3 regions of the Rhizobium sp. WSM1274 genome follow, and region 2 is predicted to be linked to each of the others. Evidence: riboswitches for the same ligand, from Rfam matches in the RefSeq annotation. Region 2 holds a riboswitch; each other region holds the start of a gene.
The links. Region 2 has a riboswitch for cobalamin ahead of fdhA (formaldehyde dehydrogenase, glutathione-independent). Riboswitches for the same ligand answer to the same signal wherever they lie in the genome.
Positions count from the first base shown of each region.

Region 1: it holds a riboswitch for cobalamin, as region 2 does, so the genes downstream of both, N2600_RS18040 (CbtB domain-containing protein) here and fdhA (formaldehyde dehydrogenase, glutathione-independent) in region 2, are expected to answer to the same signal.
Region 3: it holds a riboswitch for cobalamin, as region 2 does, so the genes downstream of both, nrdH (glutaredoxin-like protein NrdH) here and fdhA (formaldehyde dehydrogenase, glutathione-independent) in region 2, are expected to answer to the same signal.

Region 1 covers NZ_CP104138.1:3,605,734-3,610,291, reverse strand. The annotation lists gene N2600_RS18050 (putative bifunctional diguanylate cyclase/phosphodiesterase) at 1-979, opposite strand, end outside; gene N2600_RS18045 (histidine phosphatase family protein) at 1,434-1,988, opposite strand; adenosylcobalamin (AdoCbl) riboswitch at 2,066-2,203, shown strand; gene N2600_RS18040 (CbtB domain-containing protein) at 2,217-2,426, shown strand; gene N2600_RS18035 (CbtA family protein) at 2,453-3,199, shown strand; gene N2600_RS18030 (hypothetical protein) at 3,250-3,882, shown strand; gene N2600_RS18025 (sulfite oxidase-like oxidoreductase) at 3,867-4,529, opposite strand.
Region 2 covers NZ_CP104141.1:134,739-139,296, forward strand. The annotation lists gene N2600_RS32440 (putative bifunctional diguanylate cyclase/phosphodiesterase) at 1-1,464, opposite strand, end outside; gene N2600_RS32445 (transporter substrate-binding domain-containing protein) at 1,570-2,373, shown strand; gene fdhA (formaldehyde dehydrogenase, glutathione-independent) at 2,462-3,652, opposite strand; cobalamin riboswitch at 3,872-4,071, opposite strand; gene N2600_RS32455 (DMT family transporter) at 4,226-4,558, opposite strand, start outside.
Region 3 covers NZ_CP104138.1:3,981,996-3,986,553, reverse strand. The annotation lists gene N2600_RS19760 (heavy metal translocating P-type ATPase) at 1-1,779, shown strand, start outside; cobalamin riboswitch at 1,940-2,164, shown strand; gene nrdH (glutaredoxin-like protein NrdH) at 2,445-2,666, shown strand; gene nrdI (class Ib ribonucleoside-diphosphate reductase assembly flavoprotein NrdI) at 2,679-3,080, shown strand; gene nrdE (class 1b ribonucleoside-diphosphate reductase subunit alpha) at 3,059-4,558, shown strand, end outside.

The DNA.
Region 1 (4,558 bases), on a different replicon from region 2:
CGGTTTCCTCGGCGATATCGATAAAGACCGGCGGGGGAATATTGACACCGTCGTCGCTGATCCAGCGCGCCAGCGCCTCGAATCCGCAGAGCTGACCGGTCTTCAGGTCGATCAGCGGCTGATAGAAGGGCTTGATCGCCTTGTTGGAAATTGCGGCACGCAGCCTGGTTTCCAGAGCGGCACGTTCCGTTACCTTGTCCTGCATCGAAGGTTCGAAAACCAAATAATGGTTAGGCCCGCGAGATTTTGCCTCGTACATGGCGAGGTCGGCACGGTGGGCGGCATCTTCCAGCGGCTCGGCTCCCTCGGCCCAGCGGTCGTAGCCGACGCTGGCGCCGACTTCGACGGCAAAGCCATCGATATGGATGGGCCGGGTGACGGCCTGAATCAGCAGCTTGGCAAAACGCTCCTCGCGTTGCGCCGTCAGGGCGAAGGCGACGATGATGAATTCGTCGCCGCCGAAGCGATAGACGCAGTCGGCATTGCCGAGCGCGCAGATGCGTCTGGCAACCTCGATCAACAGGATGTCGCCGCCCTTGTGGCCGACAAGGTCGTTGACCTTCTTGAAGCCGTCGAGGTCGACGGAGAAGATGGTGACGTTGCGGTCCCACTCCTCGATCTCGGCCTCGTCGTCTTTGATCGGCCGTGAGAGGATCTTGCGCTCGAAGGCGTAGCGGTTGGGCAGCTTGGTGAGATGGTCGTGGGTCGCGGTCCAATCGGCTTTTGCCTGGGCGGCCGCGCGCAGTTCCATTTCCTTACGCAGGTCGGCGATGCGCAGCACCGAATAGATGAAGCTCATGGCGCCGGCGATGCCGAGCGCCAGAACGACCTTGTCGGCGCCATACTCGCCGAATCCGATCAGGAAGGCGACCAGGCTGTCGTCGAGCTGTAGCAGCGTGCCGAGAAGCCAGAGGGTCACTCCAGACACCACGATCGACACGCATTGCCGTCCGGCCCTGCTTTGGAAAAACACCGGCATCATGCCTTCTCCATCTCCACCTTCGCGGAAATATCACGAAAGTCTGAAATGTTTGTTGAAACCAGAAGGCGAATTATCAGAGGCAGCAGCCTGTTGCGTGCCGCAGAGAGACCCGAGAGGCTTGTGGGGAATCAGGGCGTCGTTATCAGCGCGATGCCCTTAATGGTTCAGAAGACTGGCTCATGCGGGAAAGAACGAAGGCGAGCGTGCTAATGCATCGCTCGCCCTTTCCAGTGCTTCAGGCGGTGACGATCAGCAGCGGAACGCTGACAATGAGACCGACCAGAACCGTGACTGTGGCGACACGCATGAAACGCAGGCGTCGTGTGCGCTCGCCACTCCAATCATATGTCATTCTTCCATCTCCTTGGGACAAGGAAGTAGTTCCCGCAAAGCCGGGTTCAACAGAGATGACGCGATTTGCTTGTGCAAAGCTGGATAAGATCAGCAGTCTCTAATGCTGGAAGCGCAGAGACCAGCGCTGTCCGTTGCTGGTCATGCGGATAACGGAAAGCGGCTCGACGTCGCTCAGCCAGAAGGAGGAGAGTGGCGCCTGAAGCACATGCACGATCGCTGCCCGGATGACGGCCGCATGGCTGATTGCAATGATGTGGCCGTCGAGAACAGTCTGTCCATCCATCCAGCCGGCGATGCGCTTGCGCAGATCAACAAGGCTCTCGCCGCCATGCGGAGCCGCTTCCGGATCGCTCATCCACCCCATGAGGTTTTCCGGCTCTTCGGTCCCGATCGCCGCGATTGACCTGCCGGCCCAGCGGCCATGGTCGCAGTCGCAAAGCGCCTGATCTATCCGGGCTTCGAGGCGCAGCGCATCAGCAGTTTGACGGGCGCGCAAGGCGGGGCTCGTGACAATACAATCGGCGCGGGGCGGGGCGATCATCCTGCCGGCCTCCTTCACTGCCTTGTCCTCCAGCGGTTCGTCGAGCGGGAACAGGGCCTTGCGGCTTGCTGCCGTCGCGCCGTGGCAGATCCAGGTGAGGCGCGTGTTCACAGTCGTTCTTGTCTCCCGGAATGCGGCGACAGCGTCCTTCGCCGGCTTGTGAAGTTTCGTTGACAGTCTCTTCGGCGTGCAGATATAACCGTGCTGTTGCGGGTTTGGAAGCCGGTGTAAGTCCGGCGCGGTCGCGCCACTGTGACCAGCGTGAGCTCTTCGCGCTGGAAGTCAGACCCTACTGCACAAGCACTCTTTCGACTGAACGCGTCATTCCCGGAGGAATACATGTCTGACACCACTTTCGCGCCCGTTGCTGTACCGGCGCCGATCCCTGTAGGCGAGATCCTGCCCTGGGCGATCTTCGGCGGCCTGCTGATGCTCATTGTCCTCTATTTCGTCGGCACCGAGGAAGGCGCGATGGCGCTGTTAAACGGCATGTATGTGCACGAATTCGTGCATGACGGCCGCCATCTCCTTGGCTTTCCCTGCCACTAAAGCGCTTCGCGATCGGAGTTCCTGACATGGTTGGAAACCTTCTGCTTCGCGGCATGCTCGCGGGCCTGATGGCTGGCATCCTCGTTTTCGCTTTCGCCCATATGTTCGGCGAGCCGCTGGTCGATGCGGCGATCGCCTTCGAAGAGGCAAGCGCCCAGGCCGCCGGCGAGGCTGCCGAACCCGAAATCGTCAGCCGCGCCACACAGGCCGGTCTTGGCCTTTTCACCGGTGTCATGGCCTACAGCGTCGCCGTCGGCGGGCTCTTCGCGCTCGCCTTCGCTTTCGTGCAGGGCCGCTTCAGCAGCCTTTCGCCGCGCGGCACCTCGGCCGTCATCGCCATTGCCGCCTTCGTGGCGGTTGTCCTCGTTCCCGGTATCAAGTATCCGGCCAACCCGCCGGCGGTCGGCAATCCCGACACGATCGGTGCCAGGACCGAACTGTTCTTCCTGATGATCGTCGTCTCGCTTGCGGCGCTGGTTGCCGCAGTGGCGCTGTCGCGCCGCCTTTCCGAGCGCTTCGGTCTCTGGAACGGCGCGATTATCGCCGGCATCGCCTATCTCGTTTTCATCGGCCTCGTGCTCTATCTGCTGCCGCCGATCAATGAGGTGCCGGAGAACTTCTCGGCGATGGTGCTCTGGCGGTTCCGCACCACTTCGCTCGGCATGCACGCGATCCTCTGGGCAGCCTTGGGCTTGGCCTTCGGAGCGCTGGCGGAAAAGCGGCTTGCGGTCAGGGACGGACAACGCGGCCGGCCGGCAACGGCATTTCACTGAAGGAATCGAAGGGCGCCGCTTTGCCGGCACCCTTAACTTTTCGAGCAAGCATGAAAATCGGCAAAACCATACCACTCCTGTCGGCGGCATTTGCCGCGGCTGCCTTTTTTTGTGTGGTTGCCGGAAGCGCTTTTGCTCATAGCCGCAGCGATGGCGGCAGCCATGCGGGCCTGGATATCCCGGAAATTTCCCATGGCGAGATGGCAGTCATGTCTGACTATCGCAGTGGGATTATCGACCTTGCATCCCGTGCAGTCGATACGAACGAGCCGTTTCGCCGCATGCTGAACTATGCCGAGATCCAGTATTCCTACTGTCTGTGGGGCCGGATGCCGGGCAGCGTGGCGGATGAGGAAAGTCCGTTCAACGAATGCACCCATGCCTATCTGGCCGCGACCAAGGCCGTCTTGCTTTCAATGCGCGAGATGCCGCGGGAGGCCGCTGCTGCAGGCGAAATCATTTCCGCTGTCGATGCTGACATGGTGCGGCGCGGTCTCGCGCTCATCACCTGCCGGTTCAGCGGCGAGGCCTTCAACACAGCCGATATCGTCAAGCCGCGCTGGAGCGGGATCCCATTCCATGTCGCCAGCATGGCGTCTCTGACGGGGCTCGCCTCTTTGTTCGGCCTCGGTGTGTTTGTGCTTCGCCGCCTCTCGCAACCGAAGGCTCAATCGTTGGAATAGCGCTGCTCGCGCCACGGATCGCCATACATGTGGTAGCCGTTCTTTTCCCAGAAGCCTGCCTGGTCGGCTGATATCAACTCGATGCGGCGCAGCCATTTGGCGCTTTTCCAGAAATAGAGATGCGGCACGACGAGGCGCATCGGTCCGCCGTGCTCCGGCGTCAGCGGCAGGCTTTCCCAGGCCGTGGCGAGGATCGCATCCTCGGCTGCGAAATCGGCGAGCGGCAGGTTGGTGGTGTAGCCGTCATAACTCGTCAGCATGACGTAACCGGCTTCTGGCTTCGGCATGGCGAGGTCGAGCAGATCGCGCGTCGAAACGCCTTTCCATTTGTTGTCGTAGCGCGACCAAGTGGTGACGCAGTGGATATCGCTAACTTTGGTGCTCTGCTCGATCGCCTGGAAGGCGGCCCAGGTGAGGGTGAGCGTCGTTTCGACGAGGCCGCGCACGTCGAGCCGCCATGTATCGGTCGAAACGACAGGCTGCTGGCCGAGATCGAGCACCGGCCAGTTCTTGACAAGGTGCTGGCCGGGCGGCAGGCGCTCGGCTTCGGGCCGACTGATGCGGCCGGTGAGGAACTTACCTTCGGTCGCCCAACGGCGTTTGGAGGTAGTGAGCTTGCTGTCGGTGGGCGCCTGATCGTCGCTCATGAGTGGGTCTCCTGCGATGCAGCAATAGG
Region 2 (4,558 bases):
CAGCGCAACGTCGGCGTAGCGCATGATGTCATCGGCATTCCGTCCGGCGTCCGGCACGACGGTCACGCCGATCGAGCCGCCGACGCGCGCGACGGCCTCGCCCCTCAAAAGCGGGAAGGGCTTGCCAAGTTCGGCAACGATCGCTTCGCAGATTGCCGGTAAAACGTGGTCATGATCTTTGATGTCCCGGAGAAGCAGAGCGAACTCATCGCCTCCGAGCCGGGCCAGCGTGTCCCCCGGACGAAGCACGGAGCGGATCCGCTCCGCAGCCATTCTGATGAGCTCATCGCCGGCGGCATGGCCGAACGTGTCGTTTACGGCTTTGAAGCGGTCGAGGTCGAGAAGTGCGACTGCCGAGCGCTCGGCCGAGTTCCGCGTCTCGGCCAGGCACTCGTCAAACCTGATCGCGAACAAAGCGCGGTTGGGAAGATTGGTGAGCACATCATGCAAGGCAAGCTGCCTTGCATGCAGTTCGCTTTTCTTCAACTCGCCGAGACTGCTTCGCAGGCGCACCAGCAAGACCGAGAACAGGATCGCGATCACCAAGGCGGCAATCGAAAGCGCCGGCATCAACCGGCCGATCACCCTCGAACCTGGAAGATCGGGCCGCCAGACGATGAAGCCGATCGGTTCGCCGTTTGCCGTGGCGTCGATTTGGAACGCAACCTCGTTTTCGTCTGCATCGGCCGTGCGCGCGAAGCGGGCGCCGTTAAGGCCTTGTTGCCGGCTCAGTTCGTCCAGCGCCGCACCATCGATAAAGCGCACGACAATCAGGAATTGCCGCGTCGGCTGGCTCTGCCTCTCATTGGTCTCGTTGATGGCGACGATGCCGACGATCGTCGGCCGACCTTCCAGCCGCATCAGATTGGCGAGCGCACGGTTGGAGCGGGCGGCACTCGCAAGGCGGCTTTCCATTGAAGACGGCGTTCGTTCGTTGGAAACCGTGCCTTGTCTTACCCCAAGGCGGGCATCCCGAAGGAGGGGCAAGAAGAGAGGCTTCATCCAGCGATAACGCTTTTCCGTTTGGGCATCCGCCAGCATGAGCAGTTGCGCCTTCTCGTCGACGACAAAGGCCTGATCGTAGCCGAAGGCGGACATTGCGGTTTGGCTGATCGCACTTCCGGCCGCCGCCGTCAGAACGGCATCGAGGCTGGAGGAACCTCCGGTCGACCGGGCGGCCGGATAAACGCGTGTGAGATAGCCGTTGCCGAACTGGCCGATAACATGCGCGACTTGATCGACCTGCTCCAGCAGGCGGGCATTTACAAGCTGGCGCTGTCGATCAAGAGCGGCAGCGTCGCTCTCGGTTCCCGCCCACAGTGCCGAAAGCACGACAAGACCGATAGCGCCAAGTCCGCTGACGGCAATCAGAAACAGAATTCTTCCCGAAGCGATCCAGGATTTCTGAAACGTGTTGGAGCTGGAAGGAAGAACGATGTGCAAGCCTGGACCCCTGAACACCACGACGTGGGCGTATTCGTCGAAGCTAACAAAGAAGCGTTCACGTAGAATTAAAGGCTGCGGCCCACTATAGGGCGAGATCGACTACGCCCCAAGGAGCTCCTGACGATGTTGCGCATATCCATACGGACTATATTGCGCGGAGCGCTGATGGCAGGCGGGATCGGTATCTTTTTGGCCGCCTCGCCGTTCGAGGTGGCTGCGCAAGATCGCATACCGATGAGAATTGCCGTCGAAGGTGCGTTTCCGCCCTTCAACTATCTCGATGCAAATAACGAGCTTCAGGGCTTCGACATCGATATTGCCAATGCGCTGTGCGAGGTTGGCAAGTTCGAATGCCAATTCATCATCGAGAAGTGGGACGACATTATCCCCGATCTCGTTGCCGACAAATACGACGCGATCATCTCATCCATGTCGATGAGCCTTGAGCGGCGTCAAAAGGTTGCCTTCACTGAAAAATACTATAACAGCCCGTCGGTGTTCATCGCTCGGAAGGATTCGTCGATCAATGATGTCAGCCCCGCCGGCCTCAGCGGCAAGATCCTCGGGGTGACGTCGTCGACGGCGCAGGAATCCTACGCCAACCATCTCTATCCGGAGATGAAAAAGAAGGTCTTCCGGTCTTCGCCAGAATTGTACAAGGGGTTGTCGGATGGCAGCGTCGATATCATCCTGGAGGACAAACTCGCCATCTACGACTGGATCGCCAACACCAAGGCGGGAACCTGCTGCGAGTTCAAAGGGCCGGATCTGGTCGACGTCACGTACTTCGGCGAAGGTGCCGGCATCGCGCTGCGCCTGGACGACAAGGAGCGTCTAACGCGCCTGAACGAAGCCCTGAAGAGTATTAAGGCGGACGGGACCTACGATATGATCAACGCAAAATATTTCCCGTTCAGCATCCAGTAATTCGTCAATCAAATTGTCATGTGGCAAATGCGGAATGGCCGGTTTACCGCCGACCATTCCTATTGTGTAAAGTCCTCAGTCGTAACCGCTACGCGGCTTTCGCGACCTCACCGTGCGGATCGAGGACATATTTTGTCGCCGCTCCATGATCGAAGCTCTCATATCCAGCGGCGGCATCGTCGAGCGGGATGACCTTGGCGTTGACGATATCGGCAATGGGCAGTCGGTCGTGGAGGATCGCCTGCATGAGCTGACGATTGTATTTGATCACCGGAGTCTGGCCGGTGTGGAAGGACTGCGCCTTGGCCCATCCGAGGCCGAAGCGGAGCGAAAGATTGCCGTGTTTGGCGGCATTGTCGACGGCGCCCGGATCCTCGGTGACGTAGAGGCCGGGAATGCCGATCGAACCCGCGGCGCGGGTAATTTCCATCATCTGATTGAGGACGATCGCAGGCTGTTCCCCGCCCGAGTGGCCGCGTGCCTCGAAGCCGACCGCATCGATGGCGCTGTCCACTTCGTTGGTGCCGACGACCTGTGCGATCATGTCGCCGAGACGGTCGCTCTTCGACAGGTCGATCGGTTCGAAACCGACCTTCGCCGCGTGTGCCAGACGGTCCTTGTTGAAATCGCCGATCATGACGACAGCAGCGCCGAGAATGCGAGCCGAAGCCGCAGCCGCAAGGCCGACGGGGCCGGCGCCTGCGACATAGACGGTCGAGCCGACCCCGACGCCTGCACGCACTGCACCATGGAAACCGGTGGGCAGGATGTCGGAAAGCATGGTGAGATCCCGGATCTTCGCCATTGCCTTGTCCCGATCGGGGATTTTCAGCAGGTTGAAATCTGCGTAGGGAATGGTGACGTAGCGTGCCTGTCCGCCGATCCAGCCGCCCATGTCGACATAACCGTAAGCACCGCCAGCTCGGGCCGGGTTTACTGTCAGGCAGACGCCGGTGTCCTGAGACTTGCAGCAGCGGCAACGGCCGCAGGCGACATTGAACGGCACCGAGACGATATCGCCGATGTCGAGCATCTCGACATCGATGCCTTTCTCGATGATCTCGCCGGTGATTTCATGACCGAGGACCAGGCCCGGCATCGCTGTCGTGCGGCCGCGGACCATGTGCTGATCGGAGCCGCAGATATTGGTCGAGATCACCTTCAAAATGACGCCGTGTTCGATGCGGCGGCCGTCGGGCGCTTCCAGCTTCGGATCGTCGATGTCGCGAACTTCGACCTTGCCCGGCCGGAGATAGACGACGCCTCTATTTTTGCTCATGGATTCCTCCCACTTGTTTGAGTGCCTCGATCTGCAACCGATGCAGTCGATGGCAACTTCCCTCCGGCCTGCCTCCTCTGCAGCCCGGTGTCCAAAACACGCGGATACCGCCGCACCGGGCGATATTCGAATTTTCAAAACGGACAGATTGGATGCAGTAGAGGAGTGAACGCCACGGTTTTCGCCTGTCGTTCCACTCGTGACCGTCTGCCGCAATCCGTCGATTTGCTACGCAAGAGCTGGTTTCCGGCTCCAGAATCTCCTTCCGATCCATCTCGATATCTTTCCGGATGTCTATCCGGCGATTTCCTTGAGGATTTCAGTTCTTCTACCGCTGCGGGGCAGCGCCGGCGTCGGGCCGGCTGCCAATGGTCCATTTCGCCAGTTTGCGAGATAGCGCCTTGGGCACAACAAACAAACCATGCCTGACGGAAAACAGCGATCAAGAAAACGACATGGGCGCAACTCAAAGACGACAGTCGGTAAAGTCGCAAAAGATCGCTGCGCAGGAGAAATAATTGATCCCGCGAATACGGCGGTTTTCCGGTTCGCCCCGAAAGATTTAATCGTCGCCTAAAGACTTGAGGCGCGACGCGGCCGGCGGCTGCGGCTGACGTCGAGGGCCGTGTGCCAGAGCACGGCGGCGAGGATGATTGCCCCGCCGAAAAAGGTGGCGACGGGCGGCTCTTCGGAAAACAACAGCCAGACCCAGAAGGGCGTGAGCACGATTTCCATCGTGCCGATCAGCGCCGCCTCCGCCGGCGGCATCCGCTTCGCACCGGCGAGGAAAAGCACCAGCGCGAGGGAGAAATTGGTCGCACCGAAGGCAGCAAGGACGATCCAGTTGTGGAGGTCGAGCGAGCCGACCGAACCGAACGGGGCAAAGATGGCAAGCGTCAAGAAGGC
Region 3 (4,558 bases), on a different replicon from region 2:
CTTGTGCCGGCGATTGCGTCCTATGCCTTCATCGTCGCCATGCTGGTCGGGCTGGTGCCGATCGCGCGGCGCGCTATCATTGCCGCCCTATCAGGTACACCGTTCTCGATCGAGATGCTGATGACGATTGCCGCCGTCGGCGCCGTCATCATCAATGCCGGCGAAGAGGCGGCAACCGTCGTATTCCTGTTCCTCGTCGGCGAGATGCTGGAAGGGGTGGCGGCCGGCAAGGCGCGCGAAAGCATCCAGTCGTTGGCGGGTCTGGTGCCGAAGAATGCGCTGCTCGAAGACAATGGGCAGACGCGGGAAGTGCCGGCAGAAAGCCTTTCGGTCGGCGCGACTATCATGGTTCGTCCTGGCGACCGTATCTCTGCGGACGGCATCATCATCTCAGGCGAGAGTGCAATCGACGAGGCGCCGGTGACGGGCGAGAGCACGCCGGTGCGCAAGGGCGTCGATGCCGTCGTTTTTGCCGGCACGGTCAATGGCGATGCGGTGCTGAGGGTTCGCGTCACGGCGGCGGCCGCCGACAACACCATCGCCCGTGTCGTCAAGCTGGTGGAGGAAGCGCAGGAATCGAAGGCGCCGACCGAACGCTTCATCGATCGGTTTTCGCGCTATTACACGCCCGGCGTGGTCGTGGTTGCAGCACTGGTCGCGGTCGTTCCGCCGCTGCTGTTTGCCGGCCCGTGGGGCGAATGGGTCTATAAGGGCCTTGCGATCCTCTTGATCGGCTGCCCCTGCGCACTCGTCATTTCGACGCCGGCGGCAATCGCCGCCTCGCTTTCATCAGGTGCGCGGCGCGGGCTGTTGATGAAGGGCGGCGCGGTGCTGGAAACGCTCGGCAAGGTGACGATGGTCGCCTTCGATAAGACAGGCACGCTGACGGATGGCAGGCCTCAGGTCACCGATATCATCTCCTTCGGATTGAGCGAGGCGCAGGTGCTGTCGCGCGCGGCGGTGCTGGAGCAAGGCTCCAGCCATCCGCTGGCGCTGGCGATCCTCAACCGCGCCAAGTCAGTCGGCGTTCCCGTGCCGCCGGCCTTCGAGCTGGAAGCGCTGCCGGGCAAGGGCGTCAGCGGCAAAGTCGGCGGCGAGACGCTGGACCTGCTGTCGCCGCCCGCCGCCCGTGAGCGCGGGGCGCTCAGTGCTGAACAGGATGCACGCATCGCGGCGCTGAACGACGAGGGCAAGAGCCTGTCGGTGCTGCTCGTCAACGGTGTTGCGGCGGGTTTGATCGCCATGCGCGACGAGCCGCGCGAGGATGCCGAGGCCGGGCTCGCTGCCCTCAAATCAGCAGGCGTCAAGGCGATGATGTTGACGGGCGACAACAAGCGGACGGCGGCAGCCGTTGCCGGCATGCTCGGCACAGACTGGCGCGGCGAGATGATGCCTGAGGACAAGCAGCGGGTCGTCGGCGAATTGAAGCACCAGGGCTTCATCGTCGCCAAGGTCGGCGACGGCATCAACGATGCTCCGGCGCTGGCTGCTGCCGATATCGGCATTGCTATGGGCGGCGGCACCGATGTGGCGCTCGAGACGGCGGATGCCGCCGTGCTGCACGGACGCGTCGGCGACGTGGCGCGGATGATCGAACTTTCCAAACGCACGATGCGCAACATCCTGCAGAATATCACCATCGCACTCGCGCTGAAGGCGGTGTTCCTGGTGACGACGATCGCCGGTATCACCGGGCTCTGGCCGGCGATCCTCGCCGATACCGGCGCCACCGTGCTGGTGACGATCAACGCGTTGCGGCTGCTTCGGATAAAGATGTGAACCTTCGGGGAGCCGGCTTCTGCCGGCTCTTTTCTGACGGGTTCTAAACAGCGCTTTTCCGTTAACGCTTCGTTATCCACATCATACACAGGCGCGGCGATTCATTGCCGCCATTGCTGCGTCGCCACAACAACTTGTTGACGTCATCAGCGATTCGAGTACCATATCTAGTGTTCGAGGTTCCGTCGATTCGTGAGGATCGGCGGCTAAGACGGGAATACGGTGCGCTTCGCCATCATGGCGCGGCAATGCCGGAGCTGCCCCCGCAACTGTAAGCGGCGAGCAACTGTCCGATTTCAGGTCACTGGAGCATGATGCTCCGGGAAGGCTGGGGCAGGCGCTTTGACCCGTGAGCCAGGAGACCTGCCTCGAACGAAACGTCCACGGGCGGGGTGTCCGGAAGGTCGCGTTGCGTTGCTGCGGGGAATCTCCGCATCGCGTTTCGCAGGCCCGAGCCTCCGCCCCCGAAACCTTCGTATTGAGCCACTTCGGGGTGAAGTCATGTCAGTATCTCAGTTCAGACCGCCACCCGCTAGAGGTAGAGGGCGGAGTATGCCCAGCGGCTAAACAGCCGCATAGCTCAAATCACCAGAGATTTTTCGACGGATATCGGCAGATTTCCGATCAATGTCCTGCGTCCCAATCGCGTCTTCACGAGGAATATCATGACCATCACCGTCTACAGCAGGCCTGCCTGCGTCCAGTGCACCGCCACCTACCGTGCCCTCGACCGCCTGGGCGTCGATTATGACATCGTCGATATCTCGCGGGATGCCGAAGCGCTCGATCGGGTCCGCAGCCTTGGCTACATGCAGGCGCCTGTCGTCATCGCCGGTGAGCAGCATTGGGCCGGCTTCCGCCCCGACATGATCAGCGCGCTCTCCTGATCGAGAAAAGCGATGGGCCTGATCGTTTATTATTCCAGCCGATCCGAGAACACCCATCGGTTCGTCGCCAAGCTCGGACTACGCGCGGCGCGCATTCCGTCAGGTGGCGCTGAGGCGTTCCATATCCGCGAACCTTTCGTGCTTGTCGTGCCGACCTATAGCGGCGGCGGCAAGGGTGCCGTTCCCAAGCAGGTGATCCGTTTCCTCAACGATGCGGAAAACCGAGGACACATCCGCGGTGTGATTGCCGCGGGCAACAGCAATTTCGGCGAGACATACGGGCTCGCCGGCGACGTGGTCTCGCATAAATGCCAGGTGCCGTATCTCTACAGGTTCGAGCTCATGGGCACCGAAGACGACGTCGCCAAGGTCAAACACGGAATGGAACGATTTTGGATACGGGAACAACCCTGACGCGGGATGCGGGCGCAAAACCGCATCACACTGTTGCTCATCCTGCCGGGGAAAGGCCGATGAAGGCAGCCGAAACGCTCGACTATCACGCGCTGAATGCGATGCTGAACCTCTATGACGATGAGGGGCGGATCCAGCTCGACAAGGATCGAATGGCGGCCAAGCAGTATTTCCTGCAGCATGTGAACCAGAACACGGTGTTCTTTCACAATTTCCGGGAAAAGCTCGATTACCTCGTGACCGAGGACTATTACGAGCAGGAGGTTCTCGACCAGTATTCCTTCAATTTCGTGCGGGATCTGTTCGATCAGGCCTATGCCAAGAAGTTCCGTTTCCCGACCTTCCTCGGCGCCTTCAAATACTACACCAGCTATACGCTGAAGACCTTCGACGGAAAGCGCTATCTCGAGCGCTACGAGGATCGCATCTGCATGGTGGCGCTGGCCTTGGCGCGCGGCGACGAGGGGCTTGCCCGCGACATGGTCGAGGAGATCATCTCCGGCCGTTTCCAGCCGGCGACGCCGACCTTCCTCAATGCCGGCAAGAAGCAGCGCGGCGAACTGGTTTCCTGCTTCCTGCTGCGCGTCGAGGACAATATGGAATCGATCGGCCGGTCGATCAATTCGGCGCTGCAGCTGTCGAAGCGCGGCGGCGGCGTGGCGCTGTCGCTGACGAATATCCGTGAGGCGGGCGCGCCGATCAAGCATATCGAGAACCAGTCGTCGGGCATCATCCCGGTGATGAAGCTGCTCGAAGACAGTTTCTCCTATGCCAACCAGCTCGGCGCGCGGCAGGGGGCGGGGGCCGTCTATCTCAATGCCCACCACCCCGATATCATGCGCTTCCTCGATACCAAGCGCGAAAATGCCGACGAGAAGATCCGCATCAAGACGCTGTCGCTCGGCGTCGTCGTGCCCGACATCACCTTCGAACTGGCGAGGAACAACGAGGACATGTACCTGTTCTCGCCCTATGACGTAGAGCGCGTCTATGGTGTGCCCTTCACCGAGATTTCGGTAACGGAAAAGTACCGCGAGATGGCGGACGACGTCCGCATCTCCAAGAAGAAGATCAAGGCGCGCGAATTCTTCCAGGTGCTTGCCGAAATCCAGTTCGAGAGCGGCTATCCCTACCTCATGTTCGAGGACACAGTGAACCGGACGAACCCGATCGCCGGGCGCATCTCGATGAGCAATCTCTGCTCGGAGATCCTGCAGGTGAGCGAGGCTAGCGAATATCATGACGACCTCTCCTACAAACATCTCGGCAAGGATATTTCCTGCAATCTCGGCTCGCTGAATATTGCCGCGGCAATGGATTCGGCCGATTTCGGCAAGACGATCGAAACCTCGATCCGGGCGCTGACGGCCGTTTCCGACATGAGCCACATCTCTTCGGTTCCTTCGATCGAGAAGGGCAATGACGAGAGCCATGCGATCGGCCTCGGTCAGATGAACCTGCACGGTTACCTCGCCCGC